DNA from 3 places in the Nocardioides zeae genome. Region 3 is predicted to be linked to each of the others. Evidence: riboswitches for the same ligand, from Rfam matches in the RefSeq annotation. Region 3 holds a riboswitch; each other region holds the start of a gene.

Region 1 (4,606 bases), 850 kb from region 3:
CCCGCTCGTGCTCGCCGGTGACCCCTGGCTCCTCGCCCAGCCGTGGCGGACGGTGACGGCGTGGACGATCGTCGGCGCGGCCACGGACGCGCTCTCGCCCGCCGTCGCGACGACGACCGTCGCCTGGCGCTCCGGGGTGGTCCTCGCGGGGTCCGCCGTCCTGGCCCTCCTCGTGCTCCTCTCGACCCGCCTCGTGCTGCGCCGCCTTGCGCGCGAGGCGAGCCCTGACGACGACCCGTCGCTGGCTCCCGCTCCGTGGCGACGACAGATGGCCGTGCTCGCGGTGACGCTGATGGCGTCGACCACCGCCGTGCTCACCGTGGGGCTGCCCGGCAACCCGCCCCCCGTGGCACCCCGCGTGAGCCTCGCCTCCACCACGGAGTGCGTCGGGCCCGGGAAGGTCGACGACATCGACGACCTCAACCGCATCGCCGACCTCCGGGCCACCGACGCGTTCCAGGGAGGCGACGTCGGTGCCAGCGCGACCCTGCAGGACGGCCGGACGGTGTGGATGTTCGGGGACACCCTGCGGGGACCCGACGCCGGTGGCGCGCGCTTCGTCCGCAACTCGATGCTCGTCGTCGCACCCGACTGCCTGCAGGTGGTGGTGGCCCGCTCGGGCGGCGCGATCATCCCCGACCGCGACGGCGGTGTCGGCTACTGGCCGATGTCCGTGGCGGTGCTCGCCCAGCCCGGCTACGACCTGGTCGAGGTGACCGCCCAGCGGGTCCGCACGACGGATCCCGACGACCCGTTCGGCTTCGAGAACGTCGGCCCGGCGGTGGCGACCTTCGTCGTGCCCGTCGGCGGGGTCCCGCAGCTCGTCGGCACCACGGACGTCGGTCCTGACGACGCCGACACGACGCGCCCGATGTGGGGCGCGGCCACGACGCTCGCCGACGGGTGGCTCTACCTCTACGGCACGGCCCGCCCGGCCGACCCCGCACCGGGCACCGGGTTCTCCCTCCAGGTCGCGCGCACCCGGCCCGCCGACGTGAACGACCCGTCCACCTGGACGTACTGGGACGGCGCCACCTGGGGCCGCGACCCGGCCGACGCGGCCGCGCTGATCGGGGCGACCGAGGGCACGTCCCAGACGCTGAGCGTCTTCGAGCGCGACGGCACCTGGTACGCGGTCTCCAAGCGCGGCGAGGTGCTCGGCAGCGACCTCGTCGTGTGGACCGCACCCGCCCCGACCGGCCCCTTCACCGCGGGACCGCCCGTGGCGGAGCTGCCCTCGGACCCCGACGGTGGCCTGCTGCGCTACATGCCGCTCGCCCACCCGGACCTGCTCCCGGAGGACGGCGACGTCGTCGTGTCCTACAGCCGCAACAGCACCGACCTGGGCGCCGTGCTGGAGGACCCGCTGCTGTACCGCCCCCGCTTCATCCGCGTGCCGCTGCCCGGCCCGTCGGCGTCGTAGCCGCGAGGTGCCGGCTGCCCGGCACCAGCGCCGCGAGGGCGGGCCCGAGCACGCAGGCCACGGCACAGCCGAGCAGGACGGCCCGCATCCCCACCAGGTCGACGGCCGGCGCCACGAGCGCGAGCCCGAGCGGCGCCAAGCCGTAGGAGACGAGGAAGTCGAGCGACGACACCCGCGAGAGCCGTTCCGGCGCGACCTCCCGCTGCAGCGCCGTGAACCACGGCACGTTGAACAGCTCGATGCCGAACCCGACGACGACGTACGCCGCCACCACCACGGGGAGCCGCGGGTCCAGCGCCAGGGCGAGCGGCGCCGCCGCGTAGATCCCGAGGCCGCCCAGCGCCACCCAGCCCGTCGACGGCGGTCGCCAGCGCGCGAGCAGCAGCCCGCCGAGCAGGGCTCCCGCGGTGTACGACGTCGCGCCCGCCGCCAGCAGCACCCCGGACCCGGTGACGTCGGCGCTGACCAGCGGCAACGCCACGGCCGTCACCGAGTAGCCGGTCATGATCACCGTCGCCAGCGCTCCGAGACCACCGAGGAACCACGGGTGACGACGCGCCTCGCGCAGCCCCTCGACGAACTCGGCCCGGAACCCCGGACGCCGTCCCGCGGCTCCCCCGACCGCGCCGACGCGGGCCGTCCGGGCGGGGGCCACCGCTGCCACCACCCACAGCACACCCGTGGCGGTGACCAGCCACGCGGCCCCGGCCACCGCGGCACCGAGGCCCGCCACCGCAGGGCCGAGGAGGACCGAGGCGCGCACCGCCACGGTGATCGCGGCGTTGGCGGCCTGGCGGTCGGGCTCGGCGACCGTCGCCGGCACGAGCGCCTGGAAGGCCGGGCGGCAGGCGCCCTGCCCGGCGCCGACCAGCAGGGCGGCCGCCGTGGTCGCGACGACGGAGCGCCCGAGCGCCGCCGCGAGGGCGAAGGAGCCCGCCGCGGCCACCCCGGAGGCCAGCAGCACGACGACGCGCGGGGCGTGGCGGTCCGCGAGGACCCCCGCCACGGGGAGCACGACGAGGAAGCCGACGGTCCGCGCGGCGAGGGCCACCCCGAGCGCCGTCGCCCCGAGCGACCCGTCGACGACCGCGAGGCCGAGCACGAAGGGCATCGCCCACGTCGCCAGACCGGACGCCGTCGTACCGGCCCAGAGCCGCAGGAAAGCGCGGTCCGCCAGGAGCGCCCGCCGCTCCGCCGTCCCCGTCGCCCCCACCCCGCGGACCCTAGACGAGAACCGGACCTCCGCCGACCGGACGTCCCGGGGCTGCTAGCGTGCCCCTCGAGTCGAACGCATCCCTTGGATGCCAGGGAACTCCGGTGGGAATCCGGGACTGGCGCGCAGCGGTGAGGGCGACGACGGCACGACGAAGCCACTGGGGCGGCAACGCCCTGGGAAGGCCGTGCCGTCGGGTGAACCCGAGTCCGAAGACCTGTCGGCTCACGTGTTCACGACGGCCCCTCGCGACCAGGGCGCCAACACCGAGAGGCTCCGCCGTGCCCCCTTCCCGCCCCACCCCCGTTCCTGCCCGTCGCACCGTTCGGTGAGCCACGGCGAGAAGCCGCGACGCAGCTCCGTACGTCGCCGGCTCGCGTTCTGGCCCCTCCTGCTGCTCCTGCTCCTCGCGACGCTGGGCAGCCTCGTCGCCTCCCTGGCGTTCGGCTCGGAGCGGATCCCGGTCGGCGAGGTCGTCACCGCGGTGACCGACCGCTTCGCGGGGCGGGACCCCGGCCGGTGGGACGTCATCGTCTGGGAGCTGCGGATGCCGCGGGCGCTGCTGGCCGTGGTCGTCGGTGCCGGACTGGCCGTGGCGGGCGTCGGGATGCAGACCCTCGTGCGCAACCCGCTCGCCGACCCGTTCCTCCTCGGCATCAGCTCGGGCGCCTCGGTGGGGGCCACCGCGGTGATCACGACGGGGTTCCTGGGCGGGCTCGGGATCTACGCCGTGTCCACCGGTGCGCTCCTCGGCGCGGTCGGCTCGGCGCTCCTCGTGTGGCTCGTGGCGACGGCCCAGGGTGGTCTGACCCCGCTGCGGCTCGTGCTCTCGGGGGTCGTGCTGTCCTCCGGCCTGTCGGCGATCGCGTCGTTCCTCGTCTTCCTCAGCGGTGACCCGCGGGCCGCGAACTCGGTGATGTTCTGGATGCTCGGCAGCGTCGGCGGGGCGACCTGGGAGAAGCTCTGGGTCCCGGCAGTGCTCGTCGCGCTCCTGGGCGCGGGGATGCTCGCCCTCCACCGCTGGATGGACGCCCTGGCCGCCGGACCCGACACCGCCTCCGCCCTCGGCGTCAACGTCGCCGCGATGCGCACGACCCTCTTCGTCGGGCTCGCGGTGCTCGTCGGCGTGCTGGTCGCCGTCAGCGGCGGCATCGGCTTCGTCGGCCTCATCGTGCCCCACGCCGCCCGCCTCGTCGTCGGTGCGCGGCACCGCGTCGTCCTGCCCGTCGCCGCCCTCGGCGGCGGTCTCTTCCTGCTCTGGGTCGACGTCGTCGCCCGCCTGGCCGTGCGCCCCCAGGAGATCCCGCTCGGCGTCGTGACCGGTGTCGTCGGGGCACCCCTCTTCCTGCTGCTCATGGGACGTGGCCGCTACCGGTTCGGGGGTCAGCAATGACGGGCCCGACCGCACCGGGCGGCGACCGGCTGGCCGCCCGGCTCCGCGGCGTCGGGGTGAGCCTCGGCGGCCGTCCCGTCCTCGCGGACGTCGACCTCGACGTACCCCGGGGGCAGCGCCTCGGGATCGTCGGCGTCAACGGGGCCGGCAAGTCCACGCTCCTGCGCGTGCTCGCCGGGGTGCTGCACCACGGCAGCGGCACGGCCGAGCTCGCCGGTCCGGACGGTCGGCTCGAGGACCTCCACGACGTGCGCCCCCGCGAGCGTGCCCGCCGGGTCGCCTACGTGCCGCAGGAGGAGGTCGTCGCAGCCGAGCTCCTCGTCGGCGAGATGGTGGCGCTGGGTCGCGTGCCCCGCACGCGCCCGTGGGCCCGGGGCGGCCGCGACGAGCGGGAGATCGTGCTGGCGGCCCTGGACGCGGTCGGCCTGGCGGACCGCGTCGACAGTCCGTGCGACCAGCTGTCCGGCGGCGAGCGCCGCCGCGCGGTGCTCGCCCGCGGCCTGGCCCAGCGGTGCCCCGTCGTGCTCCTCGACGAGCCCACCAACCACCTCGACGTCGCCTGGCAGCTGCGCCTGCT
Region 2 (4,606 bases), 870 kb from region 3:
CACGAGGGGCACCGCCCACACGTCCCCGAGCACCTGCTGCTCGACCGCGACCGCTGCGGCAGCGCGCTCGTCCGGGTCGGCCACCAGCTGCGCGTCGGCGAGCTCCGCGTCGAGCGCCGCGTCGCAGGACCGGCTGATGTTGTAGGTGCCGTCGCAGCCGAAGTCGGTCTGCAGGTAGCCCACCGGGTCGGCGGTGTCCTGACCGTAGGACCGGCTCATGATCACCAGGTCATAGGTGCCGTCGAGGTAGTCGGTCTCCATCTCGTCGTAGGGCCGCGCCACGACCTCCACCTCGAACCCGACCGCCCGCAGCGCGTCCGCGATCGCCGTCGCCATCTCCGGCAGCTCGGGCCGGTCGGTGAACGTCGCCAGGGTGATCGGCGTCGTGGACGCCGCGGCGGCCGCCGCCGGGTGTGTCGCCGCCTCGCGGTCGGCCGCCCACGCCGACACCGCGGCGTTGAACAGACCGCCCGCGGGCTCGGCACGTCCCGCGTAGATCGTGCCGGCCAGGTCGAGCTCCGCCACCGCCGCCCGCACCAGCTCGCGCTGCCCGGGGTCCGCGAGCACGTCCGACGTCTGGGTGAGGTGCAGGCTCACGGTCCGGGGCAGCGGTACGGCGAGGAGCTCGTCCTCGTCGATCTGGTCCAGCTGCGCGGCGGGGAGGGCCTGGGCGAGGTCGACCTGGTCGGACCGGAACGCCTGGAGCCGCGCGCCGGCATCCCCGACGAACGTGACGTCGACGCCGTCCATCGCGGGCGCACCGGCCCAGTAGTCGGGGTTCGCCTCGAGCGTCATCTGCGTCGTCAGGTCGGTGTCGGTGATCTCGTAGGGGCCGGTGCCGGTCCCGACAGGCGTCGGCCGGGCGGGGTCGGCGTAGGCGGAGGGGGCGAGCACCACGAGCTCCGGCGACGTCAGCCGCTGCACCAGCACCGGGTCGGGCTCGGCGGTGGTGACCACGACGACGTCACCGTTCGGACCCTCCTCCGCCGTGGCGTCGATGCTGCCGCCGGAGAGTGCACGGGGGGCGGGCTCGGCGGCCGCGGCGGCGTCGAGCGCGGCCGCGACGGTCTCGCCCGTCACGGGTGTGCCGTCGTGGAAGACGACGTCGGGACGGATCTCGAAGCGCCACGTCGTCAGGTCGACCTGCTCCCACGCGGTCGCCAGCGCGGGCTCGGGCAGTCCAGCCGGATCGAGGCGCACCAGCGTCTCGGTCGCGCCCGCGGCGTACGCCGTGGTGGCGTCGTCGGAGTACGGCGACAGCGCCGTGGTCGGGGTGAAGGCGTAGGCGAAGCGGAGACGGTCGTCGCCGCCGGGACCGGCGTCGGACGAGCCGCCCGGCGAGCAGGCGGTGAGGAGCGCGGCAGTGGCGACGAGCGCCGCTGCGGGCGCGGAGGAGTGACGGTTCACGATGGACCTTCGGCTCGGGTGCGGGTTGACCGCGGGCGCGCACCGGAGCGGACGGGACCGACGGGGCGCACGCACCCGGGCTCGCGGCCCACCCGGCCGCCAGCCACCGAACGTGTCGTGGAGCCCGCCCTCGAGGCATCCGACCACCGCGGACGTCGCACCCACGGGAGCTGGCAGGTCTTCGGACTCGCGGGCGACCGGCCGCTCCCGTCCGAGGACGGGACGCCGGACCTACTGGCCGTCGCTTCCCAGGCCCGCACGGACCCAGTGCTTCGTGACGGCGGTCGTTCCCGCTCACCGCTGCGGGGCAGTCCCGGACTCGCACCGGGTTCCCTCTTGCCTCGCCACCGACCGGCTGCCGGGGCGAACCAGCGGGACCAGCCTAAACGGGTCGGGCGCCGGCGCTGACGACGGCCACCCGTGACACGGATCCCACCGACGAAGGCGGCGGGGACGCATCGCGGCACCCCCGCCGTTCCCCCTCAGCCGTGCGTGAAGTCCGGGCGCCGCTTCTCGACGAACGCGGCCATGCCCTCGGCCCGGTCGGCGAGCGCGAAGGTCGCGTGGAACGTGCGGCGCTCGAACCGCACGCCGGCCGCCAGCGTCGTCTCGAAGGCCTCCGCGACGGCCTCCTTCGCCGCGTACGCCGCGGGGAGCGACATCGAGGCGATCTTCGCGGCGGTCTCCATCGCGACGTCGAGCAGCTCCGCGGTCGGCACGACCCGGGACACCAGGCCCGACCGCTCGGCCTCGGTCACGTCCATCATGCGGCCGGTGAGGACGAGGTCCATCGCCTTGGCCTTGCCGATGGCCCGCGTCAGGCGCTGGGAGCCACCGATGCCGGGGATGGTGCCGAGCGTGATCTCGGGTTGCCCGAACTTCGCGGACTCGGCGGCGATGAGGAGGTCGCACATCATGGCGACCTCGCAGCCGCCGCCCAGCGCGTAGCCGGACACGGCGGCGATCGTCGGGGTGCGCAGCGCGGCGAACCGGTCCCAGGTGGAGAAGAAGTCCTCCAGCGCGACGTCGGCGTAGCCACGGGACGCCATCTCCTTGATGTCGGCGCCGGCGGCGAACGCGCGCTCCGAGCCGGTCAGGACGATCGCGCCGATCCCGCGGTCGGCGTCCATCTCCTCGGCGGCCGCGACGACCTCCGCGCCGAGCGCGAGGTTGAGGGCGTTGAGCGCCTCGGGCCGGTCGAGGGTGATGACGCCGACGCGGCCCTCCCGGCGGACGGTGATGTTCTCGTACGTCGCGCTCACGATGCTGCTCCCTCGTTCTGGTCGTCCCGGACGGCGCCGATGATGGCGGAGAAGTCGAGTGCCGCTCCGTCGCCGGAGGCGAACTCACGGTAGATCTCCGCGGCGAGCTGGCCCATCCGCGTGCCGGTGTGGGTGGTGTCCGCGGCCGTCATCGCCAGGCCCAGGTCCTTCGCCATCAGCGGCGAGGCGAAGCCCGGTGCGTAGTCGCGGTTCGCCGGGCTCGTCGGCACCGGCCCCGGCACGGGACAGTTGGTGGTGAGCGACCAGCACTGGCCCGACGCGGTGGACGCGACGTCGAACAGGGCCTGGTGGGTCAGGCCCAGTCGCTCGCCGAGCACGAAGGCCTCCGAGACGGCGATCATGGAGATGCCGAGGATCATGTTGTTGCAGATCTTGGCGGCCTGGCCGGCTCCGCTGTCACCGCAGTGGACGACGCGGCCGGCCATCGGCTCGAGGACCGCGTTGACGGCCTCGAGGTCGTCGTCGGCGGCGCCGACCATGAACGTCAGCGTGCCGGCCGTCGCTCCGCCGACACCGCCGGAGACGGGGGCGTCCACGGCGCGGTGCCCCGCCGCGCGGGCGGCGTCGGCGGCGGCACGGGCGTCGTCCACGGCGATCGTCGAGCAGTCGACGAGCAGCGCACCCGGGGCCGCCGCGGCGAGCACCCCGTCACCGTTCGTGCCCTGGTAGACGTCGAGGACGTGCTTGCCGCTCGGGAGCATCGTGATGACGACCTGCGCGTCCCGCGCTGCCGCGGCGGCCGAGTCGGCGGGCGTGACCCCGGCCTCGCTCGCGGCGCTCGCGGCCGCCGGCGACGGGTCGAAGCCGGTCACGACGTACCCGGCCTCGACCAGGTTGGCGGCCATCGGGCCGCCCATGTTGCCGAGGCCGATGAAGGCGACCCGGGGCTTGTCGGTGCTGGACATGCGGTTCCTTTCCTCAGCCCTCGGCGCCCGCGGACGCGGGCGAGGGCGGGCGGGTGAGGCCGAGCTCGGCGTCGCCGAGCGGAGCGAAGTACGACGCGACGTCCGCGTCCTGCAGCAGCTCGAGCGAGGCGGGATCCCAGCGCGGGTTCCGGTCCTTGTCGATGACCTGGGCCCGGACGCCCTCGGGGAAGTCGTGGCCGCGCAGCATCCGCAGCGCGATGCGGTACTCCTGCGCCAGCGCCTCCTCCAGGCTGCCCAGGTCGCGGGCCGCGCGCAGGGCCCGCAGCGTCACGGCCACCGAGGTCGGCGACTTCGCCTCGACGGCGTCGGCCGCCGCGCGGGCCTCGGGCTCCGGCCGGGCCCGCAGTGCGGCCACGACGTCGCGGGCGTCGTCGTCGGCGAAGCCCGCGTCGATCCACTCCCGGGCCGCGGTCAGCGTGCTCGCGGGGGCGGGCACCGCGACGGCGTCCAGCACGGCGTCGACGTCCCCCGCCGACGGGTCGGCCAGCTGCTCCACCAGGCGGTCGAGGTCGCTCGAGGCGACCATGCGGTCCGCCAGGCCCAGCACCAGCGCGTCGGCCCCGTCGGCGTGACCGGCCGTCAGCGCGACGTACGTGCCCAGCTCGCCGGGCGAGCGCGACAGCAGCCACGTCCCGCCCACGTCGGGGACGAAGCCGATGCCGGTCTCCGGCATGCCGATCCGGGTGCGCTCGGTGACCACGCGGTGCGAGGCGTGCGCCGAGACGCCCACCCCACCGCCCAGCACGATGCCGTCCATGAAGGCGACGTACGGCTTGGGGTAGCGCGCGATGAGCGCGTTGAGGTGGTACTCGTCGCGCCAGAAGTCCTCCGACCCCGTGCCGCCCGTGGTGGCGTCGCGGTGGATGGCCACGATGTCGCCGCCCGCGCACAGGCCGCGCTCACCGGCGCCGCGCAGCACGACGACCTCGACGTCGGGGGCCTCCGCCCAGGCCTGCAGCGCCTCGTCGAGGAGCCCGACCATCTCGTGCG
Region 3 (4,606 bases):
CCGCAGCTGCTCCGCCGCCTCGACGTTGCCGTAGCCGCTCGTGAAGAGCGCCAGCGGAAGCACGATGATGCGGTCCTCCGCGACCGCGGCGGAACCGGCGAGCGCCGCCTGGTCCCGGATCGTCGCGATCTTCTGCTCGACCTCGTCGGCCGCGTCGCTGCGGTAGTCCATGACCACGATGACGTCGGGCTGGCGCTCGGCGACCGCCTCCCACGAGGCACGGAACCACGTCGTGTCCTCGTCGTCGAAGACGTTGGTCGCGCCGGCTGCCTCGATGATCCCCTGGGGCGGGCCGTTGCGACCCGACGTGTAGAGGTCCGTCTCGCCGGAGTCGAAGAGCAGGACGCTCGGCGGGGCGTCGCCGCGCGGGGCGTCGGCCAGGGCGGCGAGGCGCTCGTCGAGCTCCGCACGGGCCGCGGCGGCCTCGTCCTCGTTGCCGGTGAGCGCGCCGTAGTTCTCGAGGTCCGCGCGCACGGCGTCCCAGGGATCCATCGTGCCGAGGGCCGAGGAGGCGCCCGCCGCGGGGTCCTGCCGACAGGAGTCGGAGATGACGTAGGTCGGGATGCCGCGCTCCGCGGCGTCCTCGCGGGTGACACCGGACGAGCCCGAGAAGAGGCCCGAGTAGGACCCGACGAGCAGGTCGGGCTCCGCGCCCACGACCGCCTCCATCGAGATCGGGCTGACCAGCCGCGGCACGTCGCCGACCTCGACGTCGAAGAGGGCGTCCATGAGCGCGTCGTTGCCGGCGCTGAGCGACATCGCCGCTATCCGGTCGATCGCTCCGACGCGGAGGAGGGTCCCGACGTTGGCGGAGTTGCTCGTCGCCACGATCCGCTCGACGGGCGCGTCGTAGGACGCCTCCTCGCCGCAGTTCTCCAGGGTCACCGAGCCGGACGCGTCCTCGGCCTCCGAGGCCGCGCACCCGGTGAGGACGAGCGGGGCGGCGACGAGGGTCGCGACGAGCGCCGGCAGGGCGCGGGTGGGCAGGGTGCGGGTGGGCAGGGTGCGGGCAGGGGTGGGCATGGCCATCCTTCGTGTCGTGGCTCGGTCGCGGAGCCAGGAGGACAGGTGACGCGACGGCCCGCTCGGAACGCGGACGCCGCGGCCAGCAGGTCTTCGGACTCGGGCTCGTCCGGACGGGACGCCTTCCCAGGCCGGGGCCCAGTGGCGCGTGTCCCGCCCGTCACCCTCACCGCTGCGCGTCAGTCCCGGATTCGCACCGGGTTCCCTGGCTCTGCGTGAGCACGACTGGCGCTCCGGAACCTAGCAGCACGCGGCCGTCGTGGGTCGTGTGGCGTACGTCGCACGACGGCCAGCGGCTAGCCTCGCCCGCCGTGACGCCCTCGGACCCCACCCCCGCACCGGCGCCGGTCTCGCCCCACGCCTTCACCGCCGACGAGCGTGCGGCGGTCTACCGCGTCATCGGCGAGCGGCGCGACATGCGCCGGTTCCTGCCCGGGGCGACGGTGCCCGCCGAGGTGCTCGCCCGCCTCCTGGCCGCCGCGCACGCCGGGCCGAGCGTCGGTCTCATGCAGCCGTGGCGCTTCGTGCGCATCACCTCGCCGGAGCTGCGGAGCGGCATCCACGCCCTCGTGGACGAGGAGCGCCGCGCCACCGCCGCGGCCCTGGACGAGCGCGCGGCGGAGTTCCTGCGGCTCAAGGTCGAGGGGATCCGGGAGTGCGCGGAGCTGCTCGTCGTGGCGCTGCGCGAGGGCCGCGAGCCGCACGTGTTCGGCCGGCGCACCATGCCCCACATGGACCTCGCGTCGGTCTCCTGCGCGATCCAGAACCTGTGGCTCGCCGCCCGCGCCGAGGGTCTCGGCATGGGGTGGGTCTCGCTGTTCGAGCCCGATGCCCTGGCGGAGCTGGTCGGCATGCCCGCCGGGGCCGAGCCGGTGGCGGTGCTGTGCCTCGGTCCGGTGCCCGCGTTCCCCGACCGGCCGGCCCTCGAGCTCGACGGGTGGACCATCGCGCGACCGCTCGCCGACTTCGTCACCGAGGACGGTTGGTAAGGTCACCGCCGCCAGTCGACCCCCGCGAGGGGGCAGGGAACCCGGTGGGAGTCCGGGACTGACGCGCAGCGGTGTGGGCGACGGGCGGGGCACGCAGCCACTGGAGGGTCCTCCGGGAAGGCGCTCCGCTCGGACGACCCCGAGTCCGAAGACCTGCTGGCACCGGGCGGCAGCCGCCACCCGGTCGAGGACGACGGGCTTCGCGCACGGGCCCGCTGACCAGCGAGGACCCGCATGACCACGCGCACCCGCACCGACCTGTGTCCCGGCGTCTCCCGTCCCTGGCCCGCCGAGGACGGTGGGCTCGTGCGCCTGCGCCTCGTGGGCGGGGCCGTGACCGTCGGGCAGCTGCGCGCACTGGCGGCGGTCTCCGCGACGTACGGCGACGGGGACCTCCACCTGACCCGCCGCGCCAACGTGCAGGTGCGGGCGCTGCCCCTGGTCGGCGACGTGCTGCCCGCCGACGTGGTCAGCGCGCTCGCAGCGACCGGGCTGCTGCCCTCGCCCAGCCACGAGCTGGTCCGCAACGTCCTGGTCTCGCCCCTCACCGGGCTCGTCGGTGGACGCGCCGACCTCCGCGGGGTGGCGGCCGACCTCGACGCCGCCGTCCGCGCCGACGCCGACCTCGCCGACCTCTCGGCGCGCTTCCTCTTCGTGCTCGACGACGGCCGGGGGGACGTGCTGGCCCGCGGCGCCGACGTCGGCCTCGTGGCCCTCGGGGGCGACACCGTCCAGCTGCGCTGGGGCACGACGTGGGGCCCGGTGGTCCCGGTCGGCGACGCGGTGCCCGCGATGGTCCGGGTGGCCCACGCGTTCCGCGCCGCGCGCGCCGCGCTCGACCTCGGCACCGAGGCGCCGTGGCACGTCGACGAGCTGCCCGCGGCCCTCGTCGTGCCGGGGCTCCCGGCATCCCCGCCCGACCCGCGGCTCCCGGCGGCGACGGAACCGCCGGCGTACGGCGAGCTCGACACCCCCGCCGGTCTCCACCGGCACGTCGAGGTGCCCGACGGGCGCCTCGAGCCGGGGACCCTCGCGATCCTGCTCGACGGCCTGGCCGACGACGCCCGCGTCGTGGTGACGCCGTGGCGCTCGCTGCTCCTGCCCGGTGCGGGTGCGCCCGTCGTGCCGGACGCGGACGAGCCGGAGGAGCCGGTGCGGCCCACGCGTCGCTATCCCTACGAGGGCGACGGACAGGCGATCTACGTCGACTCGTTCGCCACGATCCGCGCCGAGGCCGACCTCTCCCACGTGCCGTCCGACGCCGAGCGCGTCGTCGTGCGCATGGTGCACGGCACGGGCCAGACCGACCTCGCCCCGATGGTCGTGGTCTCCCCCGACCTCGTCGGTGCCGCCCGCCGCGCCCTCGCCGCCGGCGCGCCGATCGTCGCGGACGCCCACATGGTCGCCTCCGGCGTCACCCGCCGCCGTCTGCCGGCGGACAACGAGGTGCTGTGCGCGCTGCACGACCCGCGGGTGCCGGGCCTGGCCCGGGCGTGGGGCACGACCCGGTCCGCCGCGGCGCTGTCCGTGCTCGCCGACCGCATCCCCGGTTCGGTCGTCGCGATCGGCAACGCACCGACGGCGCTGTTCCACCTGCTCGAGATGCTGGCCGACGGCTGCGCTCCCCCGGCCGCGATCGTCGGCTGCCCCGTCGGCTTCATCGGCGCGGCGGAGTCGAAGGAGGCGCTGGCGGAGTACGCCGCGGCCCACGGCATCCCGTTCCTCACCGTCCACGGCCGTCGCGGTGGCTCCGCCATGACCGCGTCGGCCCTCAACGCGATCGCCCAGGAGGCGGAGTGAGCACCCCGGCCCCCACCTCCGGTCGCTTCTACGGCGTCGGCGTCGGTCCCGGCGACCCCGAGCTCGTGACCCTCAAGGCCGCCCGGCTCATCGGCGCGGCCGACGTCGTCGCCTTCCACGCGGGCCGCGGCAAGCAGTCCAACGCGCGGCGCATCGCCGCGGGGCTGATCCCGCCGACCGCCGTCGAGGAGGAGCTCGTCTACCCGGTCACGACGGGCGGCACCGACCACCCGGGCGGGTACGCCGGGGCGATGGCCGACTTCTACCTGGAGTCAGCGGCGCGCCTGGCCGCCCACCTCGAGGCCGGTCGCGACGTCGTGCTGCTGGCCGAGGGCGACCCGATGTTCTACGGGTCGTACATGTACATGCACGACGCCCTGTCGGAGCGCTTCGAGACCGAGGTCGTCGCCGGCGTGCCGGCCTTCGCCGCCGCCACGGCCACGATCGCCTCGCCCCTGGTGCGGCAGACCGACGTGCTGACGATCCTCCCGGGCACGCTGCCCGAGACGGAGCTCGCGCGGCGCCTCGCCGACACCGACGGGGCGATCATCATGAAGCTCGGTCGGCGGTTCCCGACCGTGCGGCGGGCACTGGCGACGGCGGGGCGGCTGGAGCACGCGGTCTACGTCGAGCGGGCCTCCATGGACACCGAGCGCCACCTCCGGGTCGCGGACGTCGACCCCGACAGCGTGCCGTACTTCTCGCTCATCGTCGTCGCGGGCGACTCCCTGCAGGGGGTCGGACGCCGGACGGGCGAGGCGGCGACGGCCTCGCCGTCGGCAGAGGCGGTCCCG

Evidence for each region. Region 3 has a riboswitch for cobalamin ahead of QE405_RS21065 (precorrin-8X methylmutase). Riboswitches for the same ligand answer to the same signal wherever they lie in the genome.
Region 1: it holds a riboswitch for cobalamin, as region 3 does, so the genes downstream of both, QE405_RS06060 (FecCD family ABC transporter permease) here and QE405_RS21065 (precorrin-8X methylmutase) in region 3, are expected to answer to the same signal.
Region 2: it holds a riboswitch for cobalamin, as region 3 does, so the genes downstream of both, QE405_RS06000 (ABC transporter substrate-binding protein) here and QE405_RS21065 (precorrin-8X methylmutase) in region 3, are expected to answer to the same signal.

The regions. Positions count from the first base shown of each region.
Region 1 is NZ_JAUTAN010000001.1:1,261,454-1,266,059, reverse strand. It holds gene QE405_RS06070 (DUF4185 domain-containing protein) at 1-1,423, shown strand, start outside; gene QE405_RS06065 (MFS transporter) at 1,386-2,636, opposite strand; cobalamin riboswitch at 2,692-2,875, shown strand; gene QE405_RS06060 (FecCD family ABC transporter permease) at 2,965-4,029, shown strand; gene QE405_RS06055 (ABC transporter ATP-binding protein) at 4,026-4,606, shown strand, end outside.
Region 2 is NZ_JAUTAN010000001.1:1,246,373-1,250,978, reverse strand. It holds gene QE405_RS06000 (ABC transporter substrate-binding protein) at 1-1,407, opposite strand, end outside; cobalamin riboswitch at 1,563-1,778, opposite strand; gene QE405_RS05995 (enoyl-CoA hydratase) at 1,890-2,669, opposite strand; gene mmsB (3-hydroxyisobutyrate dehydrogenase) at 2,666-3,595, opposite strand; gene QE405_RS05985 (enoyl-CoA hydratase/isomerase family protein) at 3,609-4,606, opposite strand, start outside.
Region 3 is NZ_JAUTAN010000001.1:2,114,457-2,119,062, forward strand. It holds gene QE405_RS10080 (ABC transporter substrate-binding protein) at 1-1,023, opposite strand, end outside; cobalamin riboswitch at 1,105-1,253, opposite strand; gene bluB (5,6-dimethylbenzimidazole synthase) at 1,335-2,012, shown strand; cobalamin riboswitch at 2,008-2,187, shown strand; gene QE405_RS21065 (precorrin-8X methylmutase) at 2,247-3,812, shown strand; gene QE405_RS10100 (precorrin-2 C(20)-methyltransferase) at 3,809-4,606, shown strand, end outside.